DNA from 3 places in the Pseudalkalibacillus berkeleyi genome. Region 3 is predicted to be linked to each of the others. Evidence: riboswitches for the same ligand, from Rfam matches in the RefSeq annotation. Region 3 holds a riboswitch; each other region holds the start of a gene.
The links. Region 3 has a riboswitch for lysine ahead of L2716_RS12510 (Na+/H+ antiporter NhaC family protein). Riboswitches for the same ligand answer to the same signal wherever they lie in the genome.

Region 1 (11,068 bases), 890 kb from region 3:
GCTGACGCGATTGTACTTGATGTGAAAACAGGAGCCGGGGCATTCATGACAGAAGTTGAGCAAGCAGAAGAACTTGCTAACGCAATGGTGAAAATCGGAAACAATGTGGGCCGAAACACAATGGCAGTCATCTCCGACATGAGCCAGCCTTTAGGATTTGCGATTGGTAATGCGCTTGAGGTAAAAGAGGCAGCGGACACGTTACGAGGTAATGGTCCTAAAGACCTTGAAGAATTGTGCCTGACGCTTGGTTCGTTTATGGTTGTTCTAGCTAAAAAAGCTGAAACAGTAGAAGAAGCTCGCCAAATGCTAATTGATGTGATGAAGAATGGCAAAGCGATCGAAGCATTCAAGACATTCTTAAAAGCACAAGGTGGCGACGAAACAGTTATTGACGATCCAAGCAAAATGCCACAGGCAAAACATCAAATTCCATTCGTAGCAGACAAAGCCGGATTCGTATCAGAAATTACTGCGAATGAAGTAGGAACTGCAGCAATGCTATTAGGTGCCGGCCGTGCGACAAAGGAATCAGTCATTGATTTAGCAGTAGGAATCGTCCTTCATAAGAAGGTTGGAGATGAAGTGAAAGAAGGCGACGCAATCGCAACTCTACACAGCAATCAAGAAAATGTTGATGACGTATTGAAGAAATTACGTGATGCATATACGATTTCATCTGAAAAAGTCGATGCGCCACCACTTGTCTATAAAGAAATTATGTAAACTGACTATGATGAAAATCAGGTTGTCCCAAAACACCTATGAGAGTAGGTGTACGGGGCAGCCTTTTTTTATGTGAAAAAAGTATACATACGCGCAACTATGACTTAGCAAAGTTTCAAAACTGGTTATTGTGCACAAATTAGGTTTTATCGTGCAAAACTCGGAATTTATCGTGCAAAACTCGGAATTTATCGTGCAAAACTCGGAATTTATCGTGCAAAACTCAAGTTTTATCGTGCATACCGTGATTCCCGCAACAAAAACCTCTTCCCTCCACTTAATCCAAATTACCAATATAAGTATAAACCAACCAAAATTGGTAAAAATAAGAATAATAAGAATGGAGGGATTATGCAATGAAACGTTTTTTTACTAGTATTCTTGTAGTTGTGATGGCCTTCACGGTCGTATCTCCAGCTGCTTTTGCAAACGAGGATCATGTTACTGCTAATTCTCTTGCAAATAAAGCGTCTTCTGCAATTTTGATTGAAAGAGATACAGGTACAGTTCTATTTGATAAAAATGCTGACGAAAAGCTTCCTCCGGCAAGTATGACGAAAATTATGACCATGATTCTCGTGATGGAAGCTTTACATAAAGGCAAAATCAACATGAAGGATAAAGTGAGAACGAGTGAGTACGCAGCTTCGATGGGAGGCTCTCAAATTTTCTTAGAGGCTGGAGAAGAAATGTCAGTCGAAGAGATGTTGAAGGGTATCGCACTTGCTTCTGGAAATGATGCATCTGTTGCGCTCGGAGAATTTATTGCGGGTACGAACGATGCTTTCGTTAAACTAATGAATGATAAAGCAAAAGAACTTGGATTGAAAAACACGAATTTTGAAAACGCAACCGGACTACCTGGAAAGGAACACTACAGTACGGCAAGAGATATGGCCCTGATGGCCAAAGAGCTGTTAAAGTACGAGCAAATTACTAAATACACAGGCAAATATGAAGATTATTTACGTCAGAACACGGATAAAAAGTTCTGGCTTGTAAATACAAATAAACTTGTGAAATTTTACCCTGGTGTAGATGGTTTGAAAACGGGCTATACCCATGAGGCGAAATATTGTTTGACAGCAACTGCGAAAAAGAATGATATGCGTGTCATCGCAGTTGTTATGGGTGCACCTACAACGAAAGAACGGAATGCTCAAGTAACACAAATGCTCGATTACGCTTTTGCAAATTACGAGACGCAGAAATTGTACGAAAGACACCAAATGATTGATGATGTAGAAGTACAAAAAGGAATCTCGAAAACAGTACAAATGGCTACTTCTGAGCCGATTTCTGTCTTAATGAAAAAAGGTGAGAAAAAGCTAAAGCTGAAAACAGAAATCAAAATCAAGAAAAACGTGAAAATGCCTATTGAGAAAGGCGATCGCCTTGGTACGATCATCGTAAAAAATAATGGGAAGAAAGTAACTGAATCTCCTCTCGTTGCTTCAGAAAATGTGCAATCAGCGAACTGGTGGGCACTCTTTAAGCGAACGGTAGGGAAATTTTCACAAACACCTTAAATCCTAGTCTAGTATAATTTCTAATTATTTTTGGGTTAAAAATCGACAGAGCGCTTTGCAAATTATTAGATTAAACATCGATTTGACACTAGTTTTGTCACCGAGAAGGATTCGAAGTGAACGGTATAGAATTGACTCACTACTAGAAGAAGGAGGAGAGGTAAGTGAGTCTAAACGTTAAACTCGAAGTGAAAGACCGTGTTCTTTGTATCCGATTATCAGGTGATTTAGACCACCATACAGCAGCACAGTTACGTTCAGAAGTCGATCAAACCATTGAAGAGAATCAAATCCATGATATTATCTTGAATTTGGAAGCCTTGTCTTTTATGGATAGCTCTGGTTTAGGAGTGATCCTCGGTCGATACAAATTGATCAAAAGTCAAGGTGGAGAAATGGTTGTATGCTCGATCTCCCCTTCTGTAAAACGACTGTTTGAAATGTCAGGCATGTTCAAAATTATCCGTCTAGAGGATAGCGAACAAAAAGCTCTGAACACGCTGGGGGTGGCATAATGAAGAATGTGATGAAAATGGAGTTCTCTGCTCGAAGTGAAAATGAATCGTTTGCAAGGGTTACGGTTGCAGCATTTATTGCACAGCTCGATCCAACTGTTGATGAGTTAACTGAAATTAAAACGGTTGTATCTGAAGCCGTGACGAATTCGATTATTCACGGTTATGAAAATAACGATAACGGCATGGTTCACATTGAGTGCCGACTAGAGGATGGATTTGTTGAAGTCCTCATTAGGGATGAAGGAATTGGAATCGATAATTTAGATGAAGCACGCCAACCATTGTACACGACTAAGCCTGAATTGGAACGTTCAGGTATGGGATTCACCATCATGGAGAACTTCATGGATCAGATTGAGATTGAAACAGAAAAGTCATTCGGCACCACGATCCGCTTGAAAAAGTATTTATCAAATCATAAAGCGCTTTGTAATTAAGGGAGCATAGCCTATGGATTTGGACGTCAAACAAGATAAAAAGCCACCGTACCTGAGTGACAAGGAAATGAAAGAGTTGATTCAACGTAGTCAAGATGGTGATCCGAAAGCTCGTGATACCATTGTTGAAAAGAACATGCGACTCGTATGGTCAGTTGTACAACGATTTTTGAATAGAGGGTACGAACCGGACGATCTCTTCCAAATCGGGAGTATCGGTCTACTCAAATCAGTAGATAAATTCGATCTTAGTTATGACGTAAAATTTTCAACATACGCGGTTCCGATGATTATCGGAGAGATACAACGGTTTATACGCGATGATGGGACTGTGAAAGTAAGTAGGTCACTGAAGGAGCTTGGTAACAAAGTCCGAAAAGTAAAGGATGAGCTATCTAAGAACTTTGGCCGGAATCCCACTGTAAATGAAATCGCAGAGAAACTTGAGATAAGTCCAGAAGAAGTAGTAATGGCTCAAGAAGCAGTTAGGGCACCATCCTCCATCCATGAAACGGTTTATGAAAATGACGGGGATCCAATTACCTTACTTGATCAAATTTCTGATCGTGATGAATCAAAATGGTTCGATCAAATTGCATTGCGAGAAGCCATTAAAACATTAAACGAACGGGAAAGGTTAATTGTTTACCTCAGATACTTTAAAGATCAAACCCAATCGGAAGTCGCAACAAGACTTGGTATATCGCAAGTGCAAGTATCAAGACTTGAAAAGAAAATATTGAAGGAAATGAAGACCCAGATGGACGAGTAAATTCGTCGATCTGGGTTTTTTAGTGCGGACTGCTTATATAATTTTTCACCAGTAATCATTTGCGCCACATAACATCTATTTTTGACTTGACGATGCTTCAACTTATTGAATCAATAACAGGGAATTATTGGATAGATATTGCGGACGGAATGAGACACGTTTGGAAGAAACATACTACACATAAACGAATTGGCAAAAAAGGGGGCCTTTCTTTGGATACAGAAGCAGTGTATTTACGAATGCGTCATAAACTACACGTTTCTCCCATGCAAACTGTACTCATTAAAGACGTAGCCCAGCTTGTAGGCCCGGATCATATTATTAATGAAATAAGTAAGATGATCATCCACCAAATTTCAATTCATGATAAAACTATCGTCGTAATTGACCTGATGAAAGTACTAAAGGCGATAAGGAATGAATATCCCAAGCTTGATATCCAGCCCATTGGCACTTCTCAAACGATTATTGAAGTTATCTACAATCGACCGAAAATGACAGGTGCTTATTTCATAATCGTCTGGATATTACTATTTATCGGAGCAGGGCTTGCGATTATGAACTTTCACGAAGATGTCAGCATGCAAGAAGTTCACCAGAAGATTTATTTCATAGTGACAGGTCAGCAAAACGATTATCCGTTGTTACTCCAAATTCCATATTCATTAGGGTTAGGATTTGGAATGGTCTTGTTCTTTAATCATATTTTCAAGAAACGATTTAATGAAGAGCCTAGCCCACTAGATGTTGAGATGTTCAACTACCAACAAGATCTCGACCAGTACGTCATCATGAATGAAAATAGTGAAAATGAGAAGAAGAAGAATGACGATCCAAATCATTAGTATCATGATTATTGGATTAGGAGGGGGACTCGCTGTTGGTGCTGGGTTTGTGGCGCTCCTCACAGTCTTTGGGATTCTACCAAGGCTCATGCAAATTTCAAAAACCTATTCGCGCATAAGAAGCTATGAAATGAGTGTAATTCTAGGGGTTCTATTTTCTAGTTGGTATGGACTGAGAGATATGACCATTCATATGAATGCATGGATTCTCATCCCTATTGGTATAGCAAGCGGGACATTTATTGGGATGCTAGCAGCTGCACTTACTGAGGTATTGAATGTTCTTCCAATCCTTATGAAACGAGTAGGTTTTAAGGAGCAAGTGTTAGGACTACTAATGGCCATCTTGTTTGGTAAAGTACTGGGGTCATTATTCCATTGGATATTCTTTGTTCATTTATAGACTACATCAAGGAGTGGAAAGGAATTGGCAAAAAAGAACAACATGACACCTGAACAGAAGGCATACTTAGAAAAAATCAAGCCGTTACAACCGAAAACCCCATATGTATTAAATGCTTTTAAAGCTTTTATGGTTGGTGGTTTCATCTGCTTAATCGGTCAAGGAATCACCAACTTTTACATTACATTTTTCAATTTCACCGAACAGACTGCGGGTAATCCGACAGTCGCAACCCTCATCTTGATTGCATCTCTACTAACCGGATTTGGTGTGTACGACAAAATCGGTCAATTCGGTGGTGCGGGTTCAATAGTACCTGTAACAGGATTTGCAAATGCGGTAACGAGTGCCGCATTGGAGCATAAGAGTGAAGGAATCGTGCTTGGCATCGCGACTAACTTATTTAAATTAGCAGGCGCTGTCATCGTATTTGGGGCCGTATCAGCTTATGTTATCGGGATGATTCGTTATTTAATCAAATTATTTATCTAAGTCTCAGGAGGATTGGCGATTATGAAGCTTACAGGAAAACAAACTTGGACTTTCTCAAAACCTATCTATATGAGTGCTTCTTCTGCTGTAGTCGGGCCGGATGAGGCTTCTGGACCTCTAGGTGAAAAATTTGATCTAACATTTGATGAACTTCATTGTGGTCAAGATAATTGGGAGTTAGCAGAAATGCACTTAATGGAACAAGCGATTGACATTTGTCTTCAAAAAGCAGACAAGCAACCAGGTGATATTGATTTATTCCTTTCGGGGGATTTAATAAACCAGACGGTCATTTCGAACTATACGGCAAGAAAAAATCAAATTCCATTTCTCGGGATGTTTGGTGCTTGTTCTACGTCTATGGAAACACTGGCTGTTGCTTCTGCGTTGGTGGATGGAGAATTTGCAAATAACGTATTAACGGCAGTAAGTAGCCATAACGCAACAGCTGAACGCCAATTTCGATACCCGACAGAATACGGTGGGCAAAAGCCAGACTCAGCCACGTACACGGTTACAGGCGCAGGTGCTTCAATCGTAGGAACAACACCTTCTCAAATTAAAATTACATCAGCAACAATTGGCCGCGTTATGGATCTTGGCATTAAAGACCCATTCGATATGGGCTCGGCTATGGCTCCTGCAGCAGCAGACACGATCGCCACACATCTAAAAGACACCGGTAGAAGTCCGGATTATTACGATTTAATTGTAACTGGAGATCTTTCAGCGGTAGGCTCACCGATTTTACTGGAGCTTTTAAGGGAAGAGAATTTCGATTTAACCGCTAATCATCAGGACTGTGGATTATTAGTATACCGCCCTGATCAACCTGTTTTTGCAGGCGGTAGTGGGTGCGCGTGTTCAGCAGTCGTAACATACGGACATTTAATCAAAGAACTCCAAGCAGGCAATTTGAAAAGGATCTTTGTCGTAGCGACGGGGGCTTTAATGAATCCGATTATGATTCAACAAAAAGAATCGATTCCGACTATTGCGCATGGGGTTGTTTTTGAAGCTTCAAATGTAGGAGGGACTCACTAATGGAGTACTTGATTGCTTTCGTTGTAGGCGGATTAATTTGTTTAATCGGACAATTACTATTAGACTTCTTCACCATCACACCCGCTCACCTTACTTCTGGTTTTGTCGTTGCAGGAGCGTGTTTAGATGGATTTGGACTTTATGATCGATTAATTCAATTTGCTGGTGCTGGAGCTACAGTTCCAATCACAAGCTTTGGCCATTCACTCTTACACGGGGCCATGGCAGAGGCTGAAGAACATGGTTTTATTGGTATCGCGATGGGAATTTTCCAATTAACCTCTGCTGGTATCTCTTCTGCCATACTTTTTGGATTTATTGTAGCAGTGCTCTTTAAACCTAAAGGATGATGAGACATGACAAAACGAGTCATCATAATTACTGATGGAGATCTATATGCGTTAAAAGCCGTCGAATGTGTAGCAAAGGAAATCGGTGGTCGGTGTATTTCCCAGTCGTGGGGGAATCCATCCAAGTTATCAGGAGAAGAGCTTGTCGACATGATCTTATCGACACCTTATGACCCAGTGCTTGTCATGTTTGATGATTGTGGATTTCAAGGTGAAGGACCAGGTGAGAGGGCGATGAGAGCGGTCAATAATCACCACGAAATTGATGTGATCGGTGCAATTGCTGTTGCTTCTAAAACACACCTCGCCGAGTGGACGCGCGTAGACGTCAGTTTAGACCGTTTCGGAGAACTTTCCGCTTACGGTGTGGATAAAAGTGGGTTACCTGATACCGAATTCGGAAGAATTGATGGTGATACGGTTTACATTTTAGATGAACTAAATATCCCGTTCATTGTAGGTGTAGGGGATATCGGAAAGATGGCAGGAATTGATGAAGCGAAACGAGGCTCTCCAATTACAAAACAAGCGATTCAACTCATCTTAGAAAGGAGTGGGAAATATGCATCCGAAAAAAGAACAGACACCGATTAACAAAAAGATTGCAGAGAATGAAGAACTGCTAAAAGAAAAAATGGGGATTGGAAAGAGCTTCGATGTAGGTGTTCGTAAGATGAACATTTTAAACAAAGAAGTTCATATCTATTATTGTACAGGTCTCTGTGACAGTGAATTCATTATCATGCTCCTAAAAGAACTTTTGTTGATGGACAATGAATACAGAACGAGTTCAAAAACGAAAGATGTCATAAAAAATCATCTTGCACATCAACAAGTTTCCACTGCAAAAAACTTGGATGAAATTATCGATCGTGTATTATCAGGGTTAATTGCTGTTTTGATTGACGGTCAAGATGAAGGGTTCATAGTAGATGTCAGGAGCTATCCTGGGCGAACCCCTTCAGAACCAGATGTTGAAAAGGTCGTACGTGGTGCCCGAGATGGTTACACGGAAAACATCGTGGAAAATACAGCATTAACTAGAAGACGTCTACGAGATGAAAGATTACGAAATGAAATCGTACAAATTGGTGACCGTTCAAAAACCGACGTATGTATTTCCTACTTAGAAGATGTTGCCGATCCAGGATTAATTAAAACAATTAAACAAGAGCTCGATAAAATCCGGATTGATGGCATTCCGATGGCTGATAAGACAGTAGAAGAGTTCATAGTCAAGCAAGGTTGGAATCCTTATCCTTTAGTCCGTTACACAGAGCGTCCAGACGTTGCTGCAACTCACTTGTTAGAGGGGCATGTCCTTGTTTTTGTCGATACATCACCAAGTGTAATCATTACACCTACAACGTTTTTCCATCATGTTCAACATGCAGAGGAATACCGCCAAACACCGATGATCGGTGCATTTCTAAGGTGGGTCCGATTTGGGGGCATGATTACTTCTGTATTCCTCCTACCATTATGGCTTTTGTTCGTGTTGAACACGGAATTGTTACCTGAGCATATTGATTTCATCGGTCCAAATAAAGAGTCCAACATCCCTATCTATTTACAAATTTTATTTGCTGAATTAGGGATTGATGTATTGAGGATGGCAGCCATTCACACCCCATCCGCCTTATCAACTGCAATGGGGCTCATCGCAGCGGTATTAATCGGACAGATCGCCATTGATGTCGGCTTATTTGTATCAGAGGTAATATTATACGTAGCGCTTGCGGCGATTGGATCCTTTTCCACTCCGAGTTATGAGTTGAGTGTAGCGAACAAAATCGTCCGGTTGATTATGATCACTCTTGTGTTGATCTTTGGGGTGCCAGGCTTTATGGTCGGGTTCACGCTCGTTATCGTTTTCTTATGCAGTATCAAAAACTTGAATACACCATATTTGTGGCCGTTCATCCCTTTCAATCCTCAAGCTTTGATGCAAGTGTTAATTAGAGTATCCGTTCCACTTTCTAAAGTGAGACCAAGTATCGTCAGGCCACAAAACCATAAGAAACAATCAAATTAAGGTTGATTCTACCCGGATATTATGCTAAAGTAATGCTTAATTTAATAATTGCCTCATTCAATGTAATGGGGTAGAGGCGCGAAGCGAAAGAGTAATCGTCATGAGCAGGGGTGCGAAGACGGACGATGAAAGGTCAATTTGCCGAAGCAAACAAGAAAGCCCGAAATTGTTTGCTGGGTCGTTGCTGAATAAGCAACGGACTGTCACTACACATGTAGTGGAGAGCTATTCCAACTGATGAGGGTACGGACTAAACCAGTTTATGTACCTAAAATACATGGACTGGTTTTTTGTCTATCCATCAGTTAATGAGCTCTCTCCGATATAGAGAGAGGAGAAATGAACATGGTATTTTTAGGATCTGGCAATATGAATAGTGAAGGGCATTTAGAAATTGGTGACGTTGATACGGTTGATTTAGCGAAGGAGTTTGGTACACCTTTGTACGTCTATGACGTAGCGAAAATTCGTGAACAAGCAACAGCTTATCTTTCAACTTTTAAGAAGAGAAATGTGACAGCAAAGGTTGCATATGCCAGTAAAGCTTTTTCTTGCATTGCGATGGTGCAATTAATGCAACAGGAAGGACTCCACCTGGATGTCGTATCAGGGGGAGAGTTATTTACTGCGCTACAAGCAGGGTTTCCTGCAACGCACATACATTTTCATGGTAACAATAAGAGTATTGAGGAATTAACTGCAGCAGTTGAAGAAGGTGTAGGAAGTATCGTTGTGGACAACTTTTACGAATTGGATTGTCTTAAGTCGATTGGTGAAAGCCTGAACCGTGTCATTCCGATCCAGTTACGCATTACACCTGGCATAGAGGCTCATACACATGAGTACATCCTGACCGGTCAAGAGGATTCTAAATTCGGCTTTGATCTTATTAGTAAACAGGCGGATCAGGCTTTGCATGAGGCTCTATCCTCGTCATACATTGATATGATGGGTATCCATTGTCACATTGGATCACAAATTTTTGAATCAGATGGATTTGTGATGGCGATTCGTAAAATATTTGACTTACTGGAAGATTGGTCTGAATCATTTGGTTATGAAGCGCGAGTTGTCAATCTAGGTGGAGGATTCGGAATTGCCTACACGACAAATGACAAGAAGATTTCAATAGAAGAAATGATGAACGTTGTTGTAGATGAAGTCCAAGATCAAGTAGCAGAAAAGAGCTTGGCCATGCCTGAAATATGGATTGAACCAGGTCGATCGATCGTTGGCGAAGCAGGAACTACGCTCTATACGGTTGGGTCAGAAAAAAGAATTCCTGGAGTGAGAAATTACCTTGCAGTAGACGGAGGTATGACGGATAACCTGAGACCAGCTTTGTATCAGGCGAAATATGAAGCGGTGATTGCAAATCGTCTATCTCAAAAGAACACACAGACTGTATCTATAGCGGGGAAGTGTTGTGAATCAGGGGATATGCTCATCCAAGAGGTATCATTACCGAAAACCTCCCAAGGTGATATTTTAGCGATGTTCTGTACTGGTGCGTATGGATACTCTATGGCGAACAATTATAATCGTCTCCCGCGTCCTGCAGTTGTGTTCGTAGAAGAAGGTGAAGCTCAACTTGTCGTGGAGCGAGAAACATATCGCGATCTTGTTCACCTCGACCGTCCATTGAAAAAGACTGTAGTAACAAGTTTTTAAGGGATATCGAATGTGCATTTCTTTACTTCTCTTTCAAAAAAACATACAATGAAACTACTTGCAGTAGAGGAGGGTTTTATCATGAAAAAAGGAAGTATTGAATTTGAAAACGGCGAAAAAGTACTGATTGAATTTTTCCCAGAAGAAGCACCGAATACAGTAGCAAACTTTGAAAAATTAGCGAACGAAGGATTTTACAACGGATTAACGTTCCACCGTGTCATACCAGGATTTGTATCCCAAGGT
Region 2 (11,068 bases), 760 kb from region 3:
TTTTCGGTACTTGAGTTGACCTCTATTTGATGCAGCACAATAGTGGATAGCATGCCGTAGGGATCATACACCTTTCGGTAAAGCCCATATCCAATGTCACGTCCATTTTCAGAAACGACAAGAGCATCACCGTTACCCACACTTTGCCATTGTGTTTGCCAAGGTCCACTACAATCGTAAAAATCAAGATGCTGAACAAAGTGAGGAGCTTTCGTTTCAAATGCCCATAATGGGTCAAGTTTCTTCGGTTGTACACGTATTGGACCTTGTTGTTGCAGGAAAAAGACCCGGTCCGACGTTGAATATCCGAGGGATTCATATAATTTGATTGCAGCATGATTATCGTGAATGGCTTCAAGATGAGCTTCATCTACTCCCTTTTGCTTATAGAGATCGATTACCGCTTCCATCATCCTTTTGCCAACACCCATTCGTCGAAATTCTGGCGCAACAGCGGTACCTCCGTTGTAGCCAATGAGCTTTCCTTCAACATTACGAAATCCATTTAGTACGATTCCTGCTGGAACTCGATTAACAAATGCGACAATAGAATCGTCTGCGGAAAAACCTTCTTGAACCATACGTTGAAGAAAACGGTCAATTGTCATCGTCATATCTGTATAGTAGCCTTTAAATCCATTGTTCCAAGCGTCAAGGACATCCGTTAGCGAACAGTTTGATAAACGTTCAATCACAATCATTGAACATATCCTCCTTATATAAAACTGACTGGTTAGTTTTTATAATTCCATGGTAATCCATTAATCTTACATTTTCAAGAAAAAAATGGTATTTAATCTAGAATTTCATACGAAGAAATGTGTGAAGGATTGATGTATAAAGAAGGATGGATCTCAATAAGTTCATCTCGAACAGATTCATCCTGTGTCAAAACGAGGCTTTGAAAATCATTTTGTTCCATTTGAAGCACATACTCTTTTCCGCTATTCATCACCACTTTTATACGCATGAATCATTCCCCCTTTATTCTTGTATAACTATATTCGGAATGGAGTTAAACTTTTCCTTCTTCAACAAATAACAATGAATTTGTTGACGATAAGCTTTCTCTCCACTATCGTTATGAAAGGAAAGGTTGTGCGTATTGTGGAAGCACTTTTTATTAAGAAGATGATTGATCGTTGTTTAATAGAATATTTTGGAGATCTAGAATTATCCCCCTTCACAAATGAAGATTATGACGTATTAGTTGAAGAAATTGGTACAAAGATAGAACAACAACAAGAAGAACCAACTTATGTCGTCGTACATGACCAAGTTTATCAATACTTGGCAACACAGCAATAACTACAGAAAAAGGGCTGACCGAAAAGGATTATGAGTCCTTAATGGGAAGCTCCTATTTTTTTGTTTAACCCGTTATGCACGATAATCTCGATATATGCACGATAATTTCGATATATGCACGATAATTTCGATATATGCACGATAATCTCGATATATGCACGATAATTTCAATATATGCACGATAATTTCAATATATGCACGATAACCTTCTTTTCAACTAAAATAGGATGCCCCATACAACTACTTTCATAGATGTTTTGGGACACCCCTTTCTTATTTCTGGCTAAATGCTTTCTTTCCTAGCTTTTCAACAAGCGCAGGAGCGAGTTGATAAAGTTTACTCCCTACTTCCATCCAACCTGGTAAATTGACTTCACGTACGGGTTTTTCTATCGTCGAGATCACTTTTCGTGAAACGAGTTCAGCTGGGAGTAACCACTTTTCAATATTTTTTTCATATTGCCCACTCTTATCGGCTACTTTAAAGAAGTTGGTTCGTATGGGACCAGGATTTACTGTCGTCACATGAATACCGTAATCTTTGACTTCCATCCGTAAGCTGTTTGTAAAACCAAGAACGGCGTGCTTCGTCGCAGCATAGCCACTACCTTTGGTCGTTGCGAGCTTAGCAGCTTGCGAAGCGATGTTGATAATGTGACCGCTCCTTCGCTCAACCATTTCTGGTAAAACAACTTTCGTACAAGCCATCAATCCGATCACATTCGTATCAAACATTCCTTTAACGTCTTCCATCTTCGCATCTAAAAAATAATCAAAAATACCATAACCCGCGTTGTTAATTAAAACATCAATCGAACCGACCTCTTTTTCGATCCGGTTGAAAACCTGTTCGATTTGGGGCAGGTCTTGTACATCCAGCTGATAAGAATACGCCTTCACTTTGAAGTCATTTTGGATTTCATTACGAAGGTACTCCAGCTTTTCAATTGAGCGTGCCATCAAAACAGGCGTCCAGCCTTTTGCCGCGATCATCTTTGCCATTTCTGCTCCGATACCACTTGATGCGCCTGTGATCACGACAACTTTAGCGACACTCATGCTTAGCGACCTCTTTTGCCTGAAAATATAATACGCCTTCCTTTTCTACAACCTTCAATCGATCGTCCCTCTTTAATAAATCCAAGTGACCAAGTGTTTCTGACATCGTCAGCCCTAGCTCTTTCAAAAAGATTGTTGGAAAGAGCTTCTGGCAAATTTCAAAGCCCGTTAACGCTTCTTGACTTATCATTTTTAAAATATCGTCAGCACGTTCTTCTTGCTTTAATAGACGCAAGTGCACAAGCTCTTTCGGATGTTCTACCGGTTTTCCATGTCCTGCATACACTTTTATCACGTTTCTGTCGATCACCTTCATAAGAGAATCTCGGTATTGTAATAACGTCTTTGGTCGTTCTGTTTCACCAATTGGTGGCGGTTCAATTAATGCGTTTGAAGAGATATGCTTAATGAGATGATCTCCGCCGATCATCACACCATCAGTGTCTCTTAATAACGACAGATGTCCTTGGGCATGACCTAATGTTTCAACAACGGTCCACCCAGGTAAGCCGTCAATCGCATCCCCTTCTTCAACTACAACATCCACATCGATCGTGCAGGAATAATCTAGATACCCTCTGACGGTTTCCATTGCTTTTTTATGAAATTTTTCAATGCCCATTTCTCTATAAACGGTTAAGTAAAATGCATCATGGTGCTCAAAGAAGGCTGGGTCTTTTTTCAACCATGGTAAGTTGTAAGCCATGGTGATGAATCGGACGCTGTGTTCTGTAAAATAATCAGAAAGCCCGACGTGATCTGGGTGGTGGTGAGTGAGTACGACTTGCTCGATATCGGATACTTGAAATCCAAGTGCATCGATCTGACGCTTCAATGACGCCCATGCCTCATCTGTTTTCGGGCCCGTATCCACTAAAGTTAACTTTTCGCTTTCAATTAGATAGACGTTCACATCTCCAACTGCGAAAGGAGTAGGTAAACTAATGCAATGTATGCGTTCTGAATTCAAAATCTTAACGCCTCCGTTATTTTAGCAATTTGGATATAGCAACTGGTAACATTTCATGAAACGCACCAAACGAGTAATCCACATTTAATCGCTCTGTCCATTTATGTGCATCTCGTCCCAGTGGTCCAAAGTTCATCACAGGAATCTTAAGCTGTTGAAGTTCATCTAGTGGGAACTGGTACCCATTTTGAAATAACGGCATATTTCCAAACAATGGTTTCAGTGCTTCAACAGGCTGTGATAAGCTCGTGAAGCTTAAATCTGACAGTCCTGCAAAATAGTGCTGTTCTTTAATAGTTATATTATACTTCTTCTCAGCGAGGTCGATTAATTCTCCAACGACGTTCTGGATTTTCGAGTTGTTTCTGGACGATACAGCTGGATAAAAGGGTGGACTGTAAAATAGGACGATCATTGGTCCTTCGTCTTTACAAAGTCCTGCAAGATCGGATACTAAGCGAGTGGATAAATCTCTGTCCCCTAGCACCTTAAAGTTCGCTGCAATGTAAGCTTGTCGACGAACAATCTCCGCTTCTCCGTACTGTTCTATCGCTTTTTCAAGTAACTGTTCATAGGTGAACACGGATATCTTGTGATCCATCGGTTGAAACGATTCCCATTGTGTAAAGGTCATCGCTCGATCGTACAAATGCTTTTCAATTTGCCTTGCGACTTTATTCGCTAATGTAAGCATATCATTGTTGATGTCAGAAACGGATCTTTCCATCACCATCAAATTGTACAAGGCTACAGCTACATGAGGAATTTGCACAGAATATTCTTCTTTAAGATCTTTCTGCATTAAATTCGTTGGTGGAGGTGTGACCTCTCCGTCAATGGCTTCACAAAAATCAGTATTTAATTCTAGGGCTCTTGAAAGCTCAGATGCCATATAGTTTGCATTAATTCCTGAAAAGGGTTCTCCGACATGCGTTTCCATTCCATAGCATAAAAACCCTGGAAGTAATTTTCCGATTGATCCTGTGTATACATATTGGTTCGTATCACCAGGATAACGTGTGAAAACAGGCTCTGAGTTCAGGCATGCTGTATACTCAAGCTGGTGCGTTTGAGACATATCAAGTAAAACCTCCACAGCTTCCATCATACCTGTAGAGTTCGCTTCTTCGTCTGGAACGGTTAGGAGTAATAGATTACCATCGAATTCCCCGTTACAAGCTTTTTCAATCATGGACATTTGCAGTGCGAGCCCTGCCTTCATATCCATGGAACCTCTACCAAATAACCATTCACCGTTATTTAAATCCTCCTGTACAGCTTGAGGTAGCTCATTGAAATTGGCACGGAATTCTTGAGTAAGCTCCTTAGGGCGAAAGGCTAGGTTCTTCCATTCTCCGTAATCCTCTATATCAACTACATCAAAGTGGCTAATGAGTACGACTGTTTTCGGCTGATTACTATTCCGCACAAATGCTGTTACAAACTTACGTCCATCTCGTGTTGGGTGTATTTGTAAGTCTTCAGGGTTTTCGTTAAAATAGTCTAGCTCATTAAGCTTCATATAAATGAATTCACTAATTGCAAGTTCTGCATCAGATCCTGTAATACTAGGAAATTCTATCAGATGACAAAGTAGCTCTTTCAGACTTTCTTGATCCTGCCACTTATTCATTACACTCACTCCATTTACTGAATGATGTCGAATTTTGTATGCGTTTCTTTAAAGCTCGTCGGATTTAACCGTATTCCTTTCTATACTGGAAAAACTTTAACTCAGTTAAAAGTTAGGTTGTAAGAAATGTTTACCTCATGAAGTTTATTTGAGTATACTATATAGAACATGCTAAATTACACCTAAGTGTTTATATTTAATTAATATGTATGCTGCAGCATTTCAAAGACATTTGAGGAGAGATTGATTTGACTTTAATTTTCGCCCATCGCGGGTCAAGTAAATATGCACCTGAAAATACGATGGCTGCCTTTCGAAAAGCACTTGAACAACATGCTGATGGTATTGAACTCGATGTTCAACTGACGAAAGATAAAATTCCAGTCATCATTCATGATGAATCTCTAAAACGTACAACAGGCGTAAAAGGGCTTGTTGGTGAATACACCTATGATGAAATACGCTGTCTCGATGCTGGCAAATGGTTTTCTGCAAAGTTTAAATATGAAAGAATTCCTTCGCTTGAGGAGTTCTTAATTTGGATGAAACCAACCACATTGAAATTGAATATTGAATTTAAAAACAACATACTCCCGTACTATGGTATGGAAAAAATCGTTTATGATCTCGTTCAAGAACATGGATTAGAGGACCGGCTCATTTACTCTTCCTTTAATCACTATAGCTTGAAGGAAATGAAGAAGTTTGATCCTAACATAGATATCGCACCGCTCTATTCTTCTGGTTTGTATGAACCATGGAACTATGTGAAGAGCCTTCCTGCTGAAAGTGCACACCCACATTGGCGGACGCTCAATCAATTCATGTTAAACGGATTTAAGGAACACGAAATTCGCGTTAGACCATACACCATCAATGATCCTAAACGAATGAAATGGTTATTTGAGAATAAAATCGATGCCATTATTACGGACGTTCCAGATATCGCCTTTGATGTCCGATCAGGGCTCCATGCTCCAAAATCAAACAAAGTCATGACCGCACTGCAAAAAATGAACCCAAAAAGCTTTTTAAAATAGGATGTAGCTCCCATATGAGGTCGTCGTAGCCGGATCACGGTGTTACCGCGACCTCATTCTACATTTATGAGTGCTCCGTTTCACGTTTTGCTCGCTACCGAGCACCCATTCGACCTCTATGAGTGCTCCGTATCACGTTTTACTCGCTACCGAGCACCCATTCGACCTCTATGAGAGCTCCGTATCACGTTTTACTCGCTACCGAGCACCCAATTTACCTCTATGAGTGCTCCGTATCACGTTTTGCTCGCTTCCGAGCACTCAATTAGTGTTCGATGATCCGTTTATACTGTAACAGCTTGTCTTGCATCTAATTCGAAGGCTTCATGCAAGCACTCAATCGCAGAGATCATTTCCCCACTATCAACGATTGTCGATACTTTTATCTCAGAAGTGCTGACCATTTTGACTTTAATTTGACCTTCTGCCAGAACATCGAACATTTTTGCAGCCACACCTGGATTCGATATCATTCCTGAGCCCACAATGGAAACTTTCGAAAGTCCTTCCTCGTATGCAATATGCTCATATCTTAACTCAGATTTAAACTTACTTAGCACATCCATTGTGTATTGAAGAATATCTGAATCTACAGAGAATGAGATGTCGGTGGTTTGATTTCCGTTTGTATTTTGAATGATGATATCGACGTTAATTTGATTATCAGAGAGTGTTGTAAACAACTTAGAAAGTGTTGACATTTCATCTGGCAACCCATACACGGTAACCTTTGTTACATTATCCTCAAACGCAATTCCTCTCACCATCAAGTTACCTTCCATTGCTACTTCCTCCTCTATTCTTGTTCCAGATTCTTTTTCAATACTCGAGCGCACCTCAAGTGTTACATTATAGTTTTTCGCAAACTCTACCGATCGTGGGTGGAGTACACCAGCACCTAGGTTTGCGAGTTCAAGCATTTCATCATAAGAAATTGCTTCAAGCTTTCGCGCGTCCTTAACGACACGCGGATCTGTTGTAAAAACGCCCGTAACGTCTGTATATATTTCGCACTTGTCGGCGTTTAACGATGCAGCAATTGCTACTGCTGTCGTATCTGAGCCGCCTCTGCCAAGTGTTGCAATCTCCTCATTTTCAGTAATCCCTTGAAACCCTGCTACAATGACAATTTTACCAGTTGCCAAATGCCCGTTGATCCGTCGTGAATCAATATCCAAAATTCTTGCATTACCGTGGACAGATTCTGTTTTAATACCAGCTTGCCATCCCGTAAGTGATACTGATTCATAGCCTTTTTGTTGTAGCGCCATTGCTAACAGCGACATCGAAACTTGTTCACCTGTAGAAACGAGCATATCTAACTCTCTTTTTGAAGGTTGTTCGGATATATCATTTGCCATTTGAATTAATTGGTCTGTACTTTTCCCCATCGCAGATACGACAACGACCACTTCTTTACCCTGCTTGTAAGTTTCTATTACACGTTCCGCTACATTTTGAATTCTTTCAATAGAACCTACAGAAGTACCACCATATTTTTGAACGATTAAAGCCATGCTTCCATTCCTTTCATCAGCTAAAATTACAATATAAAAAGGATTGACTCAATGTAAGTGTGACGGACTTTTCAAACAACCATAGCAAAAAACTCGTTTTGCAATATGATTGAATTGAAACAAATCGTCAGACTTGAGAGTCAATCCTCAAACGTCTGCCACACTTATTCCCTTGCGTGAGATAGTCCTCCATACGACATCAGGGATTTGTGTCGTATGACAGCTCTGTATTTATTCAATACAGATCCAGCCAAATGATGTTTGAGACAATCATTCAGCTTCGGCGAATTCCCCTTTCCTATGCACTCATAAGAGCTCAACCTCTTCATGCATCATACTATTGGTTTTCGCGCCTCTACCATCACTTCACTTAATGCTTGAAGTGTGGCCTGAAAATTTAATTGTTTGTATTCTATCAAAAACTTGACTATGAGACAAGTTTTTCTTTTTCATAACTTATTTACTGTGTTTGATTAAGATATGTTGCGATTACGTCGTTTTCATCATTTATGAGATTGGATTCGTACTAGTCTTCCTGTTGAGTGGATACGTTTTGTACGCTCCATTATCCGATGATAGCCTTAAAATGTTTCGGTCCTCAGGAATCCCTTCAAAATAGGCACCGATACTTCCGGTTGTACATTTGTGCCCCGAAATTAAGATGTTAACATCCTTTCCACCATACTTAAGTTCTATTTCATTCATAAAATCAAACACTCTTTCGATGTATGTATGAATATCTTCAACCCCTTGATAAACATTTGGATCAGGTACGGCACCAGCTAGTTTAACTTCATGTTTTAACAAACGATCTGCTTCTCCCAAATCAAACACATCAAGACGCTTATCTATTATAGGTTCATTGCCTGTTGCGATCTTTCCAGTTTGTATCGCTCGCTCTTGTGGGGAAGAAAATACAAAATCAAATTCAACCTCCACAAAATCTTCTCTTAAACGCTCGGCTTGCTTCACCCCTTCTTCATTTAAAGGTAGTCCTAATCTCCCTTGCAGCCTACCTTCTTTATTTAAATCGGTTTGCCCGTGTCTGACAACATAGATCATACAATCCCCTCCTCATGTAAAATTAGTACAGTCTGTTTCGATAGCTTTCTTGTAATTCAGCTGCAATTTTCTCTTCAGATAAGCCGGGTAAGTTAACATGCGCATGCAACATTTTTGCTGGATTAGGGCGCTCTGCTTGATCGAGCCAAGTTTTAGAATCCCAAAGCTTGGATCGTTTAAAGGCTTTCGCACAATGTATAAAGCACTCATCCACTTTGACAATCGTTCCTAATATAGGCGCTTTTCCGTTCACCTGCATTTCATTTAGAATTTGCTCATCCTCTGTAATCACTGCTTGCCCGTTAACGCGTAAAGTCTCTTCTAACCCTGGAATAACAAATAGGAGTCCGATATGAGGATTAGATAAAATGTTAAGCAATGAATCGACTCGCTTATTTCCTGGTCGTTCTGGAATGACTAAATGGTAATCATCTATTACATGCACGAATCCAGGTGCGTCACCTCTTGGCGAACTATCGCACCTGCCATTCTCATCTGAAGTAGCCATCACGAGAAAAGGAGACTTCTCAATAAACTGTCTGCAGTGATGGTCTAAGCAATCCATTACTTTTTTCTTCGCTTTTTCACTAGGACTTCCTACTAAAAGCTTAAGCTCTTCTTGACTAGTCACGCATTTCTTGAATCTGTCCTTGTCCATCGCTAATCTCCTCGAAAAATACTATTTTACTAAACTCGCTCTCAACTGAGTTACGCCAAACTCCAAATATCCTTTTAAACAAGTTAGCATATATACCCAGCCTTCTTTGTTATCAATTAAGAGGTTGGTTAGTTCTTCACCTGTAGCGTTGAATCCTTCTTCGGTAACTTCAATTACTGTGGAGTGATTATCCATTTCTTCAAGAGAGAGGGTTACGACATTCTCACCCCACTGATAAACGATCTTTCTGTCTCGCTCCATTTCTAATACGACGATATCAACTTGTGCACCGTACTCTTCATATTTTAGTGTGATCGTTTTCCCTTGCTCCCATCTTTCAGAGCTTGATGAAAACCAAAAGTGCCCAATTTTAGAGGGATCAACAAAAGCTTCAAAAACTTCTGATGTTGGCTTAAATATCTTCATTTTCGTTACGTTCATCATGTATACCCATCCTTTATAAATCATTAATAAATGTACTAATTCAATACTGCTCTATACAAGTCCTTCCTTCTTGCCATTAATGAGCATGTTTTCAGATTAATCTCGATCGATGTGATACACTTACAAAAAATAAGGAGTTGAGAACTTGAGTGCTAAGCTTTTTGAACCCATTACTTTTAAAAATATGACGTTAAAAAATCGGATTGTCATGTCGCCGATGTGTATGTATTCTTGTCAAGCTGAAAACGGGAAGGTGACGACTTGGCACAAGACCCATTACACGAGCCGCGCTGTCGGGCAAGTAGGACTCATCATGCTGGAGGCGTCCGCTGTACATACGCAAGGCAGAATATCGATGCAAGATTTAGGCATATGGGAAGATGGACAAATCGAAGGTCTGCGTGAGCTTGTAAGCCTTATCCATGAGCAAGATGCGAAAGTCGGAATACAGCTTGCACATGCTGGACGAAAAGCAATTGTGGATGGACCTATTTATTCGTCCTCACCTTTACCTTACAACGATAAAATGGAAGTACCAGAAGAGATGACGATTGATCAAATTAAAGATACTGTTGAAGATTTTCGAAAAGCAGCAATAAGAAGTAAAGAAGCCGGATTTGATGTGATTGAAATCCATGGGGCACATGGCTACTTAATTAGTCAATTTTTATCCCCGCTAACCAACCATCGTACAGATCAATATGGCGGGACGAAAGAAAAGAGATTCAACTTCCTTCGTGAAATCATAACTGCTGTCAAATCGGTTTGGGATGGGGCACTATTTATTCGTATTTCTGCAAATGACTATCATGAGGATGGATATGATGTAGAGGATTACGTGGAATATGCCGAATGGATGAAAGACCTAGGTGTGGATTTGATTGATTGCAGTTCGGGTGGCGTTGTACCGGCGAAAATCAATCCATATCCGGGATATCAGGTTCAGTATGCTGACCATTTAAAAAGTAAAGCAGCGATTGCAACAGGTGCTGTAGGTATGATCACCTCTCCTTTTCATGCTGAGGAAATCCTACAAAATAACCGTGCAGACCTTATCTTTCTGGCGAGAGAACTATTAAGAGATCCGTACTGGCCAAGAAGAGCGGCAGAGGAATTAAATACAGAACTGACCCCACCTCAACAATATGAACGAGGCTGGTAACAATGAATCAGAAAAGGGGAGACTCATCTATCGAGTCTTCCCTTCCTCTTTTGTTCTTTCGTTATGATTTTGTGCTGCTCTTTCCCCCAAGATATTAACTGTTTCATAGTTTCTATATACTGCTCTTCCTCTTCCGCTGATATTTCCTTTATCCCATACCTGACTCTTTCATATATGTGATTCACATTATTGCTTTTATCAGAAGGTAATCCAAT
Region 3 (11,068 bases):
CAGCCGTTGTGCGTTTTCGTTGATATGCACTTTTTAAAATTGGAGTAACTGGATTTCTCAACCAAAAATGCGGCGGAAAAAACCTGAGGCTTTGATTTGTCGAAAATAGGTGCTTACAAAACAGAAGCCAGTCACTTAGCTGATTATTCACTCATTCATCACCTCATATGATGCACCTTTGTCATACAATTGTACCATAAGTATTAGAAAATTCTAACTTTCGATGAAATATTTTTCTATTCGACAAATCCTTGTTATCATAATAGAAGCATTATGTCATACGAATATTTATTTTAGCTGATATAAGATACAATATATTCGGTTTTTTGATTTGATAAGGAGGAGAAGAATGGATCGTGAATTAGCTTTAGAAATTGTTAGGGTGACAGAATCTGCTGCACTTGCCTCTGCTCAGTGGATGGGACGTGGATTAAAAAACGAAGCTGACCATGCCGCTACAACCGCAATGAGAGCAATGTTTGATTCCGTTAATATGAAAGGTACAGTCGTCATCGGTGAAGGCGAACTTGATGAAGCACCTATGCTTTACATCGGTGAAGAGCTAGGAACAGGTAATGGACCAGATGTAGATATCGCTGTCGATCCATTAGAAGGCACAAATATCGTCGCAAAAGGACATCCAAATGCGATGGCGGTCATTGCAATTGCAGATCGCGGCAGTTTATTACATGCACCTGACATGTATATGGAAAAGCTCGTGGTCGGTAAAGCTGCCGCTGGTAAGGTAAGCTTGTTGGATCCCATAGAAAAAATAATGGATATTGTCGCAGAGGCGAATAATAAGCGTATGCAAGATTTGACTGTTATTATTCAAGAGCGCCCTAGACATGAAGAACTTGTTCAACGTGTACGTGAGAAAGGTGCACGTGTTAAATTGTTTGGAGATGGCGATGTTGGGGCCGCAATCGCTGCAGCAACTCCACATACAGGTATCGACTTATTTGTTGGAACAGGCGGCGCGCCAGAAGGCGTCATTTCGGCTGCTGCAATCAAATGCCTCGATGGTGACATGCAAGCGAGACTCGTACCAGACAATGAAGCCGAACGTAATCGTTGTGTAAGTATGGGACTCGAAGATCCGATGCAACTTTTACACTTAGACGATCTCGTTCGAGGTGATGATGCGATCTTTGCAGCAACAGGTGTTAGTTCTGGTGAGCTGCTAGAAGGTGTACGGTTCCTTTCTGGTGATCAAGTCGAGACCGATTCACTCGTAATGAGAGCGAAGACGAAAACGATTCGATCCATTAAAGCACAACATCATTTAGATCATAAACCAAATTTAGTAATGGAATAGGAGTGTCAATTATGTCTGAGCGTTTTTATTTATATGATGATTCTGAAGAAACGAAAACTCGCTTTGTCAGCTTTATGGGAGAAAACCAACGATTTGACTTAGCCATTACGAAAACGGATCGTCACTACGGTAAGCCTCTAGTGTTGGACATTCAAGGCGGACGTTTCGCGATCATTGGACGAGATGATATAGACGAACCTGGGTACATTGAACACGTCTTCAGTTTGAACGAAGAAGATGCACAAGAATTGCGTGAATTCTTAGCTGAAGAAGTACTGTCTTAAGGATGGATTGAGGGGTTCACATCGTTTTTCTAGATAATTTGCTGTTTTTCTAGATAAATTTATTTTTTTCTAGATAAAACCTCATTTTTCTAGATAATTTCCGATTTTTCTAGATAATTCCTTGTTTTTCTAGATAAATGCCTAATTGAAGAGAAAACCTCTAAACTTTTGAGATGATCTTAAGGTTTTGCAGTGATTCATCACGATTTTGATGACTTCTACATGTTTATCTCAAGTTTTTGGAAAGGTTTTGCTACTTTAAGCACCACTCGATCGGGGTATGCTAAAAATGGATAGGAACATCACCTATTCAAATGCCGACAAGGAGTGGTGTCCTTTGGCAAGAGGTTCTAAAGCAGGGTATCAGAAGGAAGTCGACGTACAGTACACGGACTTTTCAAATGTCGAAACGATGCATAGGTATGTTTTACCAGAGGATTTACCTGAAGGACCCTACGGTTCTCCAGTAAATCAGGCTCTCGGTAAATCAACACCTTTTGATGAGGACCAGCGCTATTATAGTGCATTCAACTATGAGAATAAGAACCTCCATCAAGACATCCCTAGACAATTTCCTGGTGCTCATCCAACTCATGATGATCCAGATCGAGACACAGAAACCCCATACGGGTGACCGGTTAAGGCTAATCCGGGCCCACTACGAAAAAAGGGACTGACTTCAATGTCAGCTCCCTTTTTCTGATTTATGTTTTTCTTTTTGTTTTCTTGGCTTGTTTTCCGAGTTTTTGTTCTGAGACTTGCTTTTCACTTTTTTTACAATGAAATAGGCACATCCGAAATTACAGAACTCGAGAAGATACTCAGGCACTGTGCTATACTTCGTTTCATAGTTCGCTTTATCATGTTGATCTTCAAAAAAGCCACGAAGACGCAGCTGATTGTATCCCCAGTCACCGACAATGTAATCGTATTTATGTAAAATTTCACTGTAACGAGATGTAAATTCTTCCTCATTCCAACCATCCCGATAATCTTCAATGACTTCATAATGGTTCCCATTTACGCAAACCAATCTCATCACTCCATTTCACATTTTCTATTTTATCATGTTTTCCGTGCAAATGGCTACGTTCTCTCTGTATAACGATAAATGTTCCAGCAAAATCTATATACAGGAGGTGAATGTAAATGAAAAAATTCATAATTGCTGGATTAACTTGTTCCCTGCTTATACTACCCGCTTGCGGAATGGATAAAGGAGATTATGACGGTGCGAATGGTAATGGGTTAAACCGTACGATGGATGCGCGTGATCGTGCTGGTACTCCTGGAAAAACACCTGAAGATGCAATCAATGACTTTGGCTATACACGCATACAAAGTCCTTCTGATGAGAGAGGTCCAATGTCCAAAATACCACAGCTGGATCGGAAGCAACTATCTAATATCATCTCAAGGATGGTTATGCAGTTCAGAGATGTTAAAGATTCAGCAACACTCGTCACAAGTGATAAAGTACTTATTGTGTATGAAGCAAAGACTGATGACCGGAACAAAACTGCAGATATGGTCAAAAAGACAGCATTATCAGTCGTACCCCGTTGGTTCAAAGTCTATGTCTCAGATGATACCACCCTTTTCGAAGATATAGAACGATACAAAAATTTAGATGAAACCACCGCGCATGTAAAAAATAGTGTCGACGGTCTTGTAAAAGAGATGAAAAAATCGCCACAAGGAGAAAGAATGAGCGGATATGAAGGCGAAGAAGGAAAAATGGACACAGATATGGGGATACGAAATCAATCAGGAAAAATGAAATGAGAAAAGCGCAAGCACGTGAAATAGTTGTTGACTAAAATTTAATTCTTTTATGGAACAAGAAAAGGCTGACCCAGCATACGATGAACATCATCGGTATGTGGTCAGCCCTTTTCACTTAAATTATTGTGCGCCTTGTTGACGTTGTTTTGAAGCTGCATTAACCTGCTCATCAGCATGGTAAGAAGAACGTACCATAGGACCTGACTCACAGTGGCTGAAGCCTTTAGTCATTGCAATTTCTTTTAACTCAGCAAACTCATCTGGGTGGTAGTACTTTTGTACTTTCAAGTGTTTCTTAGACGGTTGTAGATACTGTCCAATTGTCATGATATCTACATCATTTGCACGAAGATCATCCATCGTTTGAATGATTTCTTCTTTCGTTTCGCCAAGTCCAACCATGAGACTTGACTTAGTTGGAATATCTGGCTGCATTTCTTTAGCTCTGCGAAGGAATTCTAAAGAACGCTCATATTTTGCACGGGCACGAACGCGTGGAGTCAGACGTTCAACGGTCTCGATATTATGATTAAGAATATCTGGACGAGCATCCATTAACGTCTTCAAGTTATCATAGTTCCCCATCATGTCTGAAGGCAGAACTTCAACTGTACAGAAAGGATTCGCACGACGAACCGCTCGGACTGTTTCTGCATAAACGCCAGATCCACCGTCTTTCAAGTCGTCACGTGCTACAGCTGTAATAACCGCATGCTTAAGTCCCATTAATTTCACAGACTCCGCTACACGTTCAGGTTCTTGAAGATCTAATTCATTTGGCAATCCTGTTTTAACTGCGCAAAAACGACAAGCACGTGTACAAACATCACCAAGAATCATAAATGTTGCTGTCTTACGCTCCGCCCAGCACTCGTGTATATTCGGACAACGCGCTTCCTCACAAACCGTATGTAGGTTATTCTCACGCATCATCTTCTTAAGGCCTGTATAATTTTCGTTCGTATTTAATTTGATTTTAAGCCACTCGGGCTTACGAATATGTTCTTCTTTTTTCGCCATCTAACTCACTCCATCGTAGGATTAGATTTAAGATTCCGGCTTTGAGCTTGCTTACTCTGATCCGATCATCCAATACTTTATTACTGTATCATATTGTTCGACGAAGTTCCATAACCGACGCCGCTCAACTACTTTTCCAACATTTGAGAATCATCATTTGCGTTATTCAATACAAACTAACATTATGGAAAAGATACAGGAAAGGAATGAGTTCCCTGTATGAAAAAAATTGTACTGTTCATTATCTTCATATTCAGCTTAAGTGTATATTCGAATGATACGCATGCAAAAACAGAATATCAAAAGGAAGATGTACAACGATATGGCTTGTATCACAAGATGGAAGCTTTAACATCTGTCCCTTGGTACTACCTTGCCGCAATCGATCAATATGAACGATCTCTTCGTAATGCGCAAAATGACCTTCCAGAAGAAAAAGGTTTAATCGGGATTTATTATTCGCCCGAACAGTGGGCTGGTCCATTAAATCCAAATGTAGACGATCAAAATGCCACAACGATTTCCCTTTTTGGTGGCATCGGGTTAGATGGTAACAATGATGGTAAGGCAGATCGGGACAATGATGAGGACCTTTTGTTTACATTCTCAAACTATTTACAGTCGTACGGTTTTGATGATGAAAACATACGTATAGGGTTATGGGATTATTATCAACGGGATAAAACAGTTGATATTATTACCGGTATTGCAAAAGTATATAAAGAATTTCAAACCATTAGTTTACATGATAAAGCCTTTCCCGTTCCTATTCGCTCCAATTATAGCTACCGGAACACTTGGGGAGATCGAAGAGGTTTTGGTGGTTTACGTATTCATGAAGGAACTGATATTTTTGCCAATTACGGGGTTCCCGTTCGTGCTACAACATACGGCATCGTTGAAATGAAAGGTTGGAATCGCTTTGGTGGTTGGCGAATCGGCATTCGAGATTTGAACAATGTGTACCATTATTACGCTCATTTAAACGGTTTTGAAAAAGGGATAGACAAAGGGTCTGTCGTTAAACCGGGGCAAACAGTCGGTTATGTAGGAAGTTCAGGGTATGGACCTCCCGGAACACAAGGAAAGTTCCCACCTCATCTTCATTACGGAATGTACCGAGATAATGGATACAACGAATGGTCATTTGATCCCTACCCTTATTTAAAAGCATGGGAAAGACAAGACCGGAGGAAATAGCGAGCCAATAGAATTCAGGAATATCAAGTAACTTTTTTATGAATAAAAATAAGGATGAGTCGGCTTGTGACCAACTCATCCTTTAAATTATTCTTTATTTTGTTTAGCTACCTTAATGGCATTTCCAATACTTAAAGCTAGACCGCCCCAAATGATGACGGCGCCTACAACAAACATCGCAATTGCAGATCCTGTCATATTAGCTTACCTCCTTATTTTCGCCATCAATGTCTTTGCTCCAGCGACGTGATGCGAATAAGAATCCAGCAACAAGTGTTAGACCAAGTGCTACCCAACCGTATGTGATTAGGAAGGATACTTCGTATCCCTCGTATGGCTCAACAATATCCGTATACACATTCTTGATCATCATGAAACCAAGAAGTAGTGGTGTAATAACCGTTAGACAAATGACCCACCAGCTACCAAGACGTATGTCAGAAAATTCATTCGCATACCCTTGTAGCGACTTGACCTTTCTAAACACCCATGCAATTAAGATGACTTCGACGAGTCCTGATAATCCTACACCCATAGATAATACGAAGTGATCGACTACGTCCAAGATATATAGTCCACCTTTTGTAGCATAAAGGACGGAAATCAATGCTGAAAGTCCTCCACCGATTGCTACTGCTTTCGTACGAGAAATATTGAACTTGTCTTGGAAACCTGCAATGTACGTTTCACTAATTGAAACTAACGAAGATAGACCCGCCAGAACAAGTGATGTAAAGAATAAGAATCCGAATAACTCTCTAAAGGCTGGCATTTCATTAATAATAGCCGGGAATACCGCAAATGCAAGACCTATACCTGCTGTTGCGACTTCACTAATATCAACACCAGATGCTTTTGCCATAAATCCAAGAGCACTAAATACCCCAATACCTGCTAACAACTCAAAGCTCGAGTTACTGAATCCAGTGATGAATGCGTTGTTCGTAATATCCGATTTCTTTGGAAGATAACTTGAATACGTAATCATAATTGCAAATGCAATGGATAAACTGAAGAAAATTTGCCCGTATGCATCAATCCAGACTTTCGAATCACCAATTCGGCTCCAATCTGGTTTGAATAGTGCCTCTAATCCGATGTTAGCTCCGTCTAAAGTTAGTGCGCGGATGACGATGATCATAAATAGTACGAGTAGTGCCGGGATGAAAATTTTATTGGCAACTTCAATCCCTTTCTTAACACCTTTAAATAAAATACCTAGGGTAATAACCCATACGATTAATAATGGAATGAATACATTTGGAACGATTCCACCTAGTGTTCCAATTTCAGTATCAGCAGCTCCTAAATAGTCACCCATCAAGAATCCGCCTGTATCGTCTCCCCAAGAGAGTTTAAATGAGAAGAAGGCATATGCTAAGGCCCAACCGATAATGACTGCGTAATACGTTGAAATAACGAAAGATATAAGGACTTGCCACCAACCTAGCCATTCCGCTTTTTTGTTGATGCGTGCAAATGTCAATGGTGATGAACCACGATACTTATGACCCATTGTAAATTCTAAAATTAATATAGGAATACCTGCTGTGAGCAATGCGATTAAATATGGTAGGAAAAACGCACCACCGCCATCAGCATAAGCAATATACGGGAAACGCCATATGTTTCCGAGGCCTATTGCAGAACCAACCGCTGCAAGGATAAAGCCTGCTCTTGTCCCCCATTGTGCTCTGTTGTTATCCATGAAAGCTCCCCCATTCTCTGTACAATTTGAAACGAAAGTCTCCTTTTGTAAAAACCTTTCGTTTTTTCTGACTATTTCGTCTATAAGTATAGCGATTTGCCAAAAGCATGTCAAAGAATTTTCAAAAAAATTAGTGATATCTATCTATATTTGTTGTCGTAAAGATTAGTATGAAAATACTACATTTTTTGACATTTACATTATACGAACATAACATTTTGTCTTTGAATAGCGAATTATTAGAATGCTCGGTGATTCCCAAGAATATATTTCCAGTTTTGCACATCAAAAAACCTAAGTGATGAATTGAATCACCACTTAGGCTTTTACAGTGAATTAATTTACTTTTACAGATTTCCAATTTCGTAATACCAATACAACGACAACCATTAGTGCAATAGAAGTCAATAGTGATAGGAGTATACTTTGCGTAAATCCAAGAATGAGGAATCCAACCGAACTGATCACGGCTGCCAATACCGCATAAGGCAATTGTGTCATGACGTGGTCAATATGATTACTCCCCGCTCCTGTTGACGACAGGATTGTTGTATCTGAAATCGGTGAGCAGTGGTCTCCAAATACAGATCCAGCAAGGACAGCTGCAAGGACTGGTAAGAGATAGTTAATATCTGTGGCTGCTGCAATTTCCCCTGCAATCGGTAGCATAACACCAAATGTACCCCATGACGTACCTGTTGCAAATGCCATCACACCAGCAATTAAGAATAAGATAACAGGTAAGAATGCAAGGTTAATGTTGCCATCAACAATACCCGCAAGATATTTACCGGTGCCAATCTCATCAATAATAGCTACGATTACCCAAGCAAAGATCAAAATATAAATTGCTGGAAGCATGGATTGAATCCCTTTCCATACACCAAGTCCGAAATGCTTTCCTGGCAGTCTTTTACCTAAGAATAAGACAATCGTTACCGCTAATCCAAACAATCCTCCATAAACGAGAGATTTTGCAACGTCAGTGTTTTCAAACATTTTAAGTAATGTTACTTCACCATCGGTTGCCTGTGCACCGGTATAGAGCATAGCCGCGACCGTACCAATAATCAATGCAATAATCGGCAAAATGAGGTCTCTTACCTTCCCTCGATCACTTTCAGGAAGGTCGCTTTGCTCTCCTGGAACAGCCTTTTTATCAGGATCAAGAACTTGTCCTTCATTGATTGCCCGCTCTTCATGGGTTTTCATAGAAAATAGATTAATATTGAAAAGTGCTGTTGCAAATACGAGCAGTAATGCTGATAATGCATAGATATTCATCGGAATCATCGTGATGAAGGCTTCTAGTGCACCATAATCCGTAACACTATGTGTAGCCAGAATAGAGCCAATTAGTCCAATGATATAAGCTCCCCAGCTTGATACAGGTGAAATTACACAAACTGGCGCTGCAGTAGAATCAATAAAGTAAGCTAGCTTGGCGCGTGAAATACGATGACGATCTGTAAGTGGACGACTTACGTTACCGACAGCTAAAGAATTGAAATAATCATCAATAAAAATGATAATTCCGAGCACGATTGTGAGCATTTGCGCTCCAACTCGCGTTTTTACTTTTTTTATCGCCCATTCACCGAATGCTCGACTTCCACCTGCAATGGCGATCAGAGAGGTCATCATTCCGAGAAGTAATAAGAACAAAAGGATAAAGACATTCCATGTGTTGACTTCCCATGACCCTGCATCATTTTCGGTGATGAAGAGCCCACGGATGATTTCAAAGATCTTCATACCACTTGCGGCAATGTCAAAGTTTTGCAACATAAGAGCACCAACAATGATGCCTGTCCCAAGTGATAGGAGTACGCGTCGCGTAAACGCGACCATCAGCAATGCCAATAATGGCGGTATTAAAGAATATATTGTATTTTCCATTGGTACAGTGTTCCTCCTTATAATGTTTAGATCATTAATCGATGAAACAACCGGTTATCATTATTAAGTAAGCTTTGTAAATTTCGTTAATACTCTAAGGAAGTATTAACCTCGAAATATTAATAATCCTACTTTTAGGTAAATAAAAAAAAGGTAACGATAGATAGAAAATAACCTATCGTTACCTTTTGTAACGGTTATCCCCCATCGATCACGTAGTTCTCCACTATTCAATATTCCCCGAATAGTGACAGTGCTACACCTGTTCGGTGCAACCCCAACCATATTCGAATGGACATTCAAATATGGTTTCGGCAATGAACCCTTTCGCTTGTGATCATTGATGTCATACTCCCACAAAGCTACTCTTGTTCTATGCTCCACTACCTCATCCGATGATAAGGTTTATAATATTGTTTTCGCGCCACGTTATATTATAATAAAAGTTTTATAAAAATACAAGGTATATGGATTTTACCACATTACTGTGATCCATTCTCTTTGTCATCCTCAGATTTATTGCTTTCCGTAATAGGTATAGTTGGTTGTACGCCTCCTCCTGGACCATAGTAATCTGGTACTTTTCCTGGCATGAATACAGATACGAGCATAATGTTCGTCTCTATTTCCTTTTCATCTGTTTGGAACGGAACGACTACTTGAACTTTAACGACAACATTAATCCAACCTCGAAGCTTTGTATTATTAATACCAGACACTTCAGTTGTTTCAATCCAATCTGATTGAACACTTCCGATTACACGAAGCTTAACCGGTATACTTGGACCTAAGTTAGCAAGTAAAGAGTTGTTTGTCGCTCGCCCTAATGGTATTTCCGTAATATATCCAGCTTGCTCTTCATTTTCCCGCGTCACTTCTACGTCTGCGAAATTGTAGAAATCAGGTTTTTTCCCTTGTTCAATTTGCTCGAGGAGAGACTGTACATTTGCTGTTGCAAGTGACTGTACTTCATTAATTACTTTAGGATTCGTACTTACACTTACGACATTTCCATCCTTATCTTCTTTATACACAAGCAATTCACCAATTTTACCAGAGTCAACGATTCTACTCTTTACCGCACTACGAATTGCAAGTTGAGCAATATCCTCTGTCTCTGTTTCAGCGATTTTCATTAGTGCAGGTTGTATACCTTGATCGACTAACCAAAGTGCCTGGGCAGTCAACAAAATAAATATAATGAATGAAATTATAAAAACGTATTGAAAAGGTAGCGGACCTTTCATTCGGGCACGCCTCCGTATTCGCCACATAAGAAAACCCCCTATCTATTGCTATATGTATGCAATGAATGGGGGTTGTATCGCTATTATTTTGTGTGTATGCATCCTCATTGAGCCATTTTTACCAAAGCTTCTCGTCCAGTCGTTCCAACCGTGATGCCCATGGCTTCAGCTTCCAATGTTACGGATTCTAAAGGTGCATCGAGCAGTTGGTCAAGTGTCCGTACACCTACTGCACGCCCAGCAATGATTTTTCGCTCTGCAAGTTTTTCATTTAACAAAGCGACATCCAATGCTCCACACATAATATATCCTTTGTCATTACTGATTGACATGAAATTGGTTTTCGGTAATGCAACGGTTACACCTGTAAATAAATGCCCATTGATCTCAATAGGGGTGACCGAAATCATCTTCCTCACGCTCCTTTTCTTTACTATGAATATGTCATAGCTGTACAAAGCGTGTTGGCGGTTTACCTATCTTTCTAGGGTTTTTAATTTCCAAGCAAGCACGTCCCTGAGCATCTCCGGCAGGTAATATTTTTTTTCTTCCGAATAGGCTACGGATGGGAGTAGTCTACCAAATGTGAACATGTCTACGGTCCCTA

Region 1: another riboswitch for lysine. It lies ahead of lysA (diaminopimelate decarboxylase); the one in region 3 lies ahead of L2716_RS12510 (Na+/H+ antiporter NhaC family protein).
Region 2: another riboswitch for lysine. It lies ahead of L2716_RS08615 (aspartate kinase); the one in region 3 lies ahead of L2716_RS12510 (Na+/H+ antiporter NhaC family protein).

The regions. Positions count from the first base shown of each region.
Region 1 is NZ_JAKIJS010000001.1:1,478,961-1,490,028, reverse strand. Features, by position in the region: gene L2716_RS07915 (pyrimidine-nucleoside phosphorylase) at 1-726, shown strand, start outside; gene L2716_RS07910 (D-alanyl-D-alanine carboxypeptidase family protein) at 1,083-2,255, shown strand; gene spoIIAA (anti-sigma F factor antagonist) at 2,420-2,770, shown strand; gene spoIIAB (anti-sigma F factor) at 2,770-3,210, shown strand; gene sigF (RNA polymerase sporulation sigma factor SigF) at 3,224-3,982, shown strand; gene L2716_RS07890 (stage V sporulation protein AA) at 4,195-4,827, shown strand; gene L2716_RS07885 (stage V sporulation protein AB) at 4,808-5,230, shown strand; gene spoVAC (stage V sporulation protein AC) at 5,273-5,722, shown strand; gene spoVAD (stage V sporulation protein AD) at 5,744-6,766, shown strand; gene spoVAE (stage V sporulation protein AE) at 6,766-7,116, shown strand; gene spoVAEA (stage V sporulation protein SpoVABEA) at 7,123-7,710, shown strand; gene L2716_RS07860 (spore germination protein) at 7,679-9,151, shown strand; lysine riboswitch at 9,215-9,387, shown strand; gene lysA (diaminopimelate decarboxylase) at 9,497-10,822, shown strand; gene L2716_RS07850 (peptidylprolyl isomerase) at 10,904-11,068, shown strand, end outside.
Region 2 is NZ_JAKIJS010000001.1:1,612,085-1,623,152, forward strand. Features, by position in the region: gene L2716_RS08580 (GNAT family N-acetyltransferase) at 1-701, opposite strand, end outside; gene L2716_RS08585 (hypothetical protein) at 794-970, opposite strand; gene L2716_RS08590 (YqzH family protein) at 1,084-1,308, shown strand; gene L2716_RS08595 (SDR family NAD(P)-dependent oxidoreductase) at 1,582-2,367, opposite strand; gene L2716_RS08600 (MBL fold metallo-hydrolase) at 2,354-3,337, opposite strand; gene L2716_RS08605 (M20/M25/M40 family metallo-hydrolase) at 3,354-4,970, opposite strand; gene L2716_RS08610 (glycerophosphodiester phosphodiesterase) at 5,219-6,010, shown strand; gene L2716_RS08615 (aspartate kinase) at 6,295-7,527, opposite strand; lysine riboswitch at 7,702-7,893, opposite strand; gene L2716_RS08620 (histidine phosphatase family protein) at 8,035-8,589, opposite strand; gene L2716_RS08625 (pyridoxamine 5'-phosphate oxidase family protein) at 8,612-9,247, opposite strand; gene L2716_RS08630 (SRPBCC family protein) at 9,269-9,691, opposite strand; gene namA (NADPH dehydrogenase NamA) at 9,837-10,853, shown strand; gene L2716_RS08640 (hypothetical protein) at 10,877-11,068, opposite strand, start outside.
Region 3 is NZ_JAKIJS010000001.1:2,368,855-2,379,922, forward strand. Features, by position in the region: gene L2716_RS12460 (EAL domain-containing protein) at 1-151, opposite strand, end outside; gene glpX (class II fructose-bisphosphatase) at 350-1,318, shown strand; gene L2716_RS12470 (DUF3055 domain-containing protein) at 1,330-1,602, shown strand; gene L2716_RS12475 (hypothetical protein) at 2,015-2,236, shown strand; gene L2716_RS12480 (YutD family protein) at 2,288-2,641, opposite strand; gene L2716_RS12485 (YhcN/YlaJ family sporulation lipoprotein) at 2,752-3,387, shown strand; gene lipA (lipoyl synthase) at 3,508-4,407, opposite strand; gene L2716_RS12495 (M23 family metallopeptidase) at 4,627-5,607, shown strand; gene L2716_RS12500 (MetS family NSS transporter small subunit) at 5,695-5,805, opposite strand; gene L2716_RS12505 (sodium-dependent transporter) at 5,807-7,315, opposite strand; gene L2716_RS12510 (Na+/H+ antiporter NhaC family protein) at 7,652-9,214, opposite strand; lysine riboswitch at 9,423-9,608, opposite strand; gene yunB (sporulation protein YunB) at 9,697-10,488, opposite strand; gene L2716_RS12520 (YunC family protein) at 10,566-10,871, opposite strand; gene L2716_RS12525 (bifunctional metallophosphatase/5'-nucleotidase) at 10,938-11,068, opposite strand, start outside.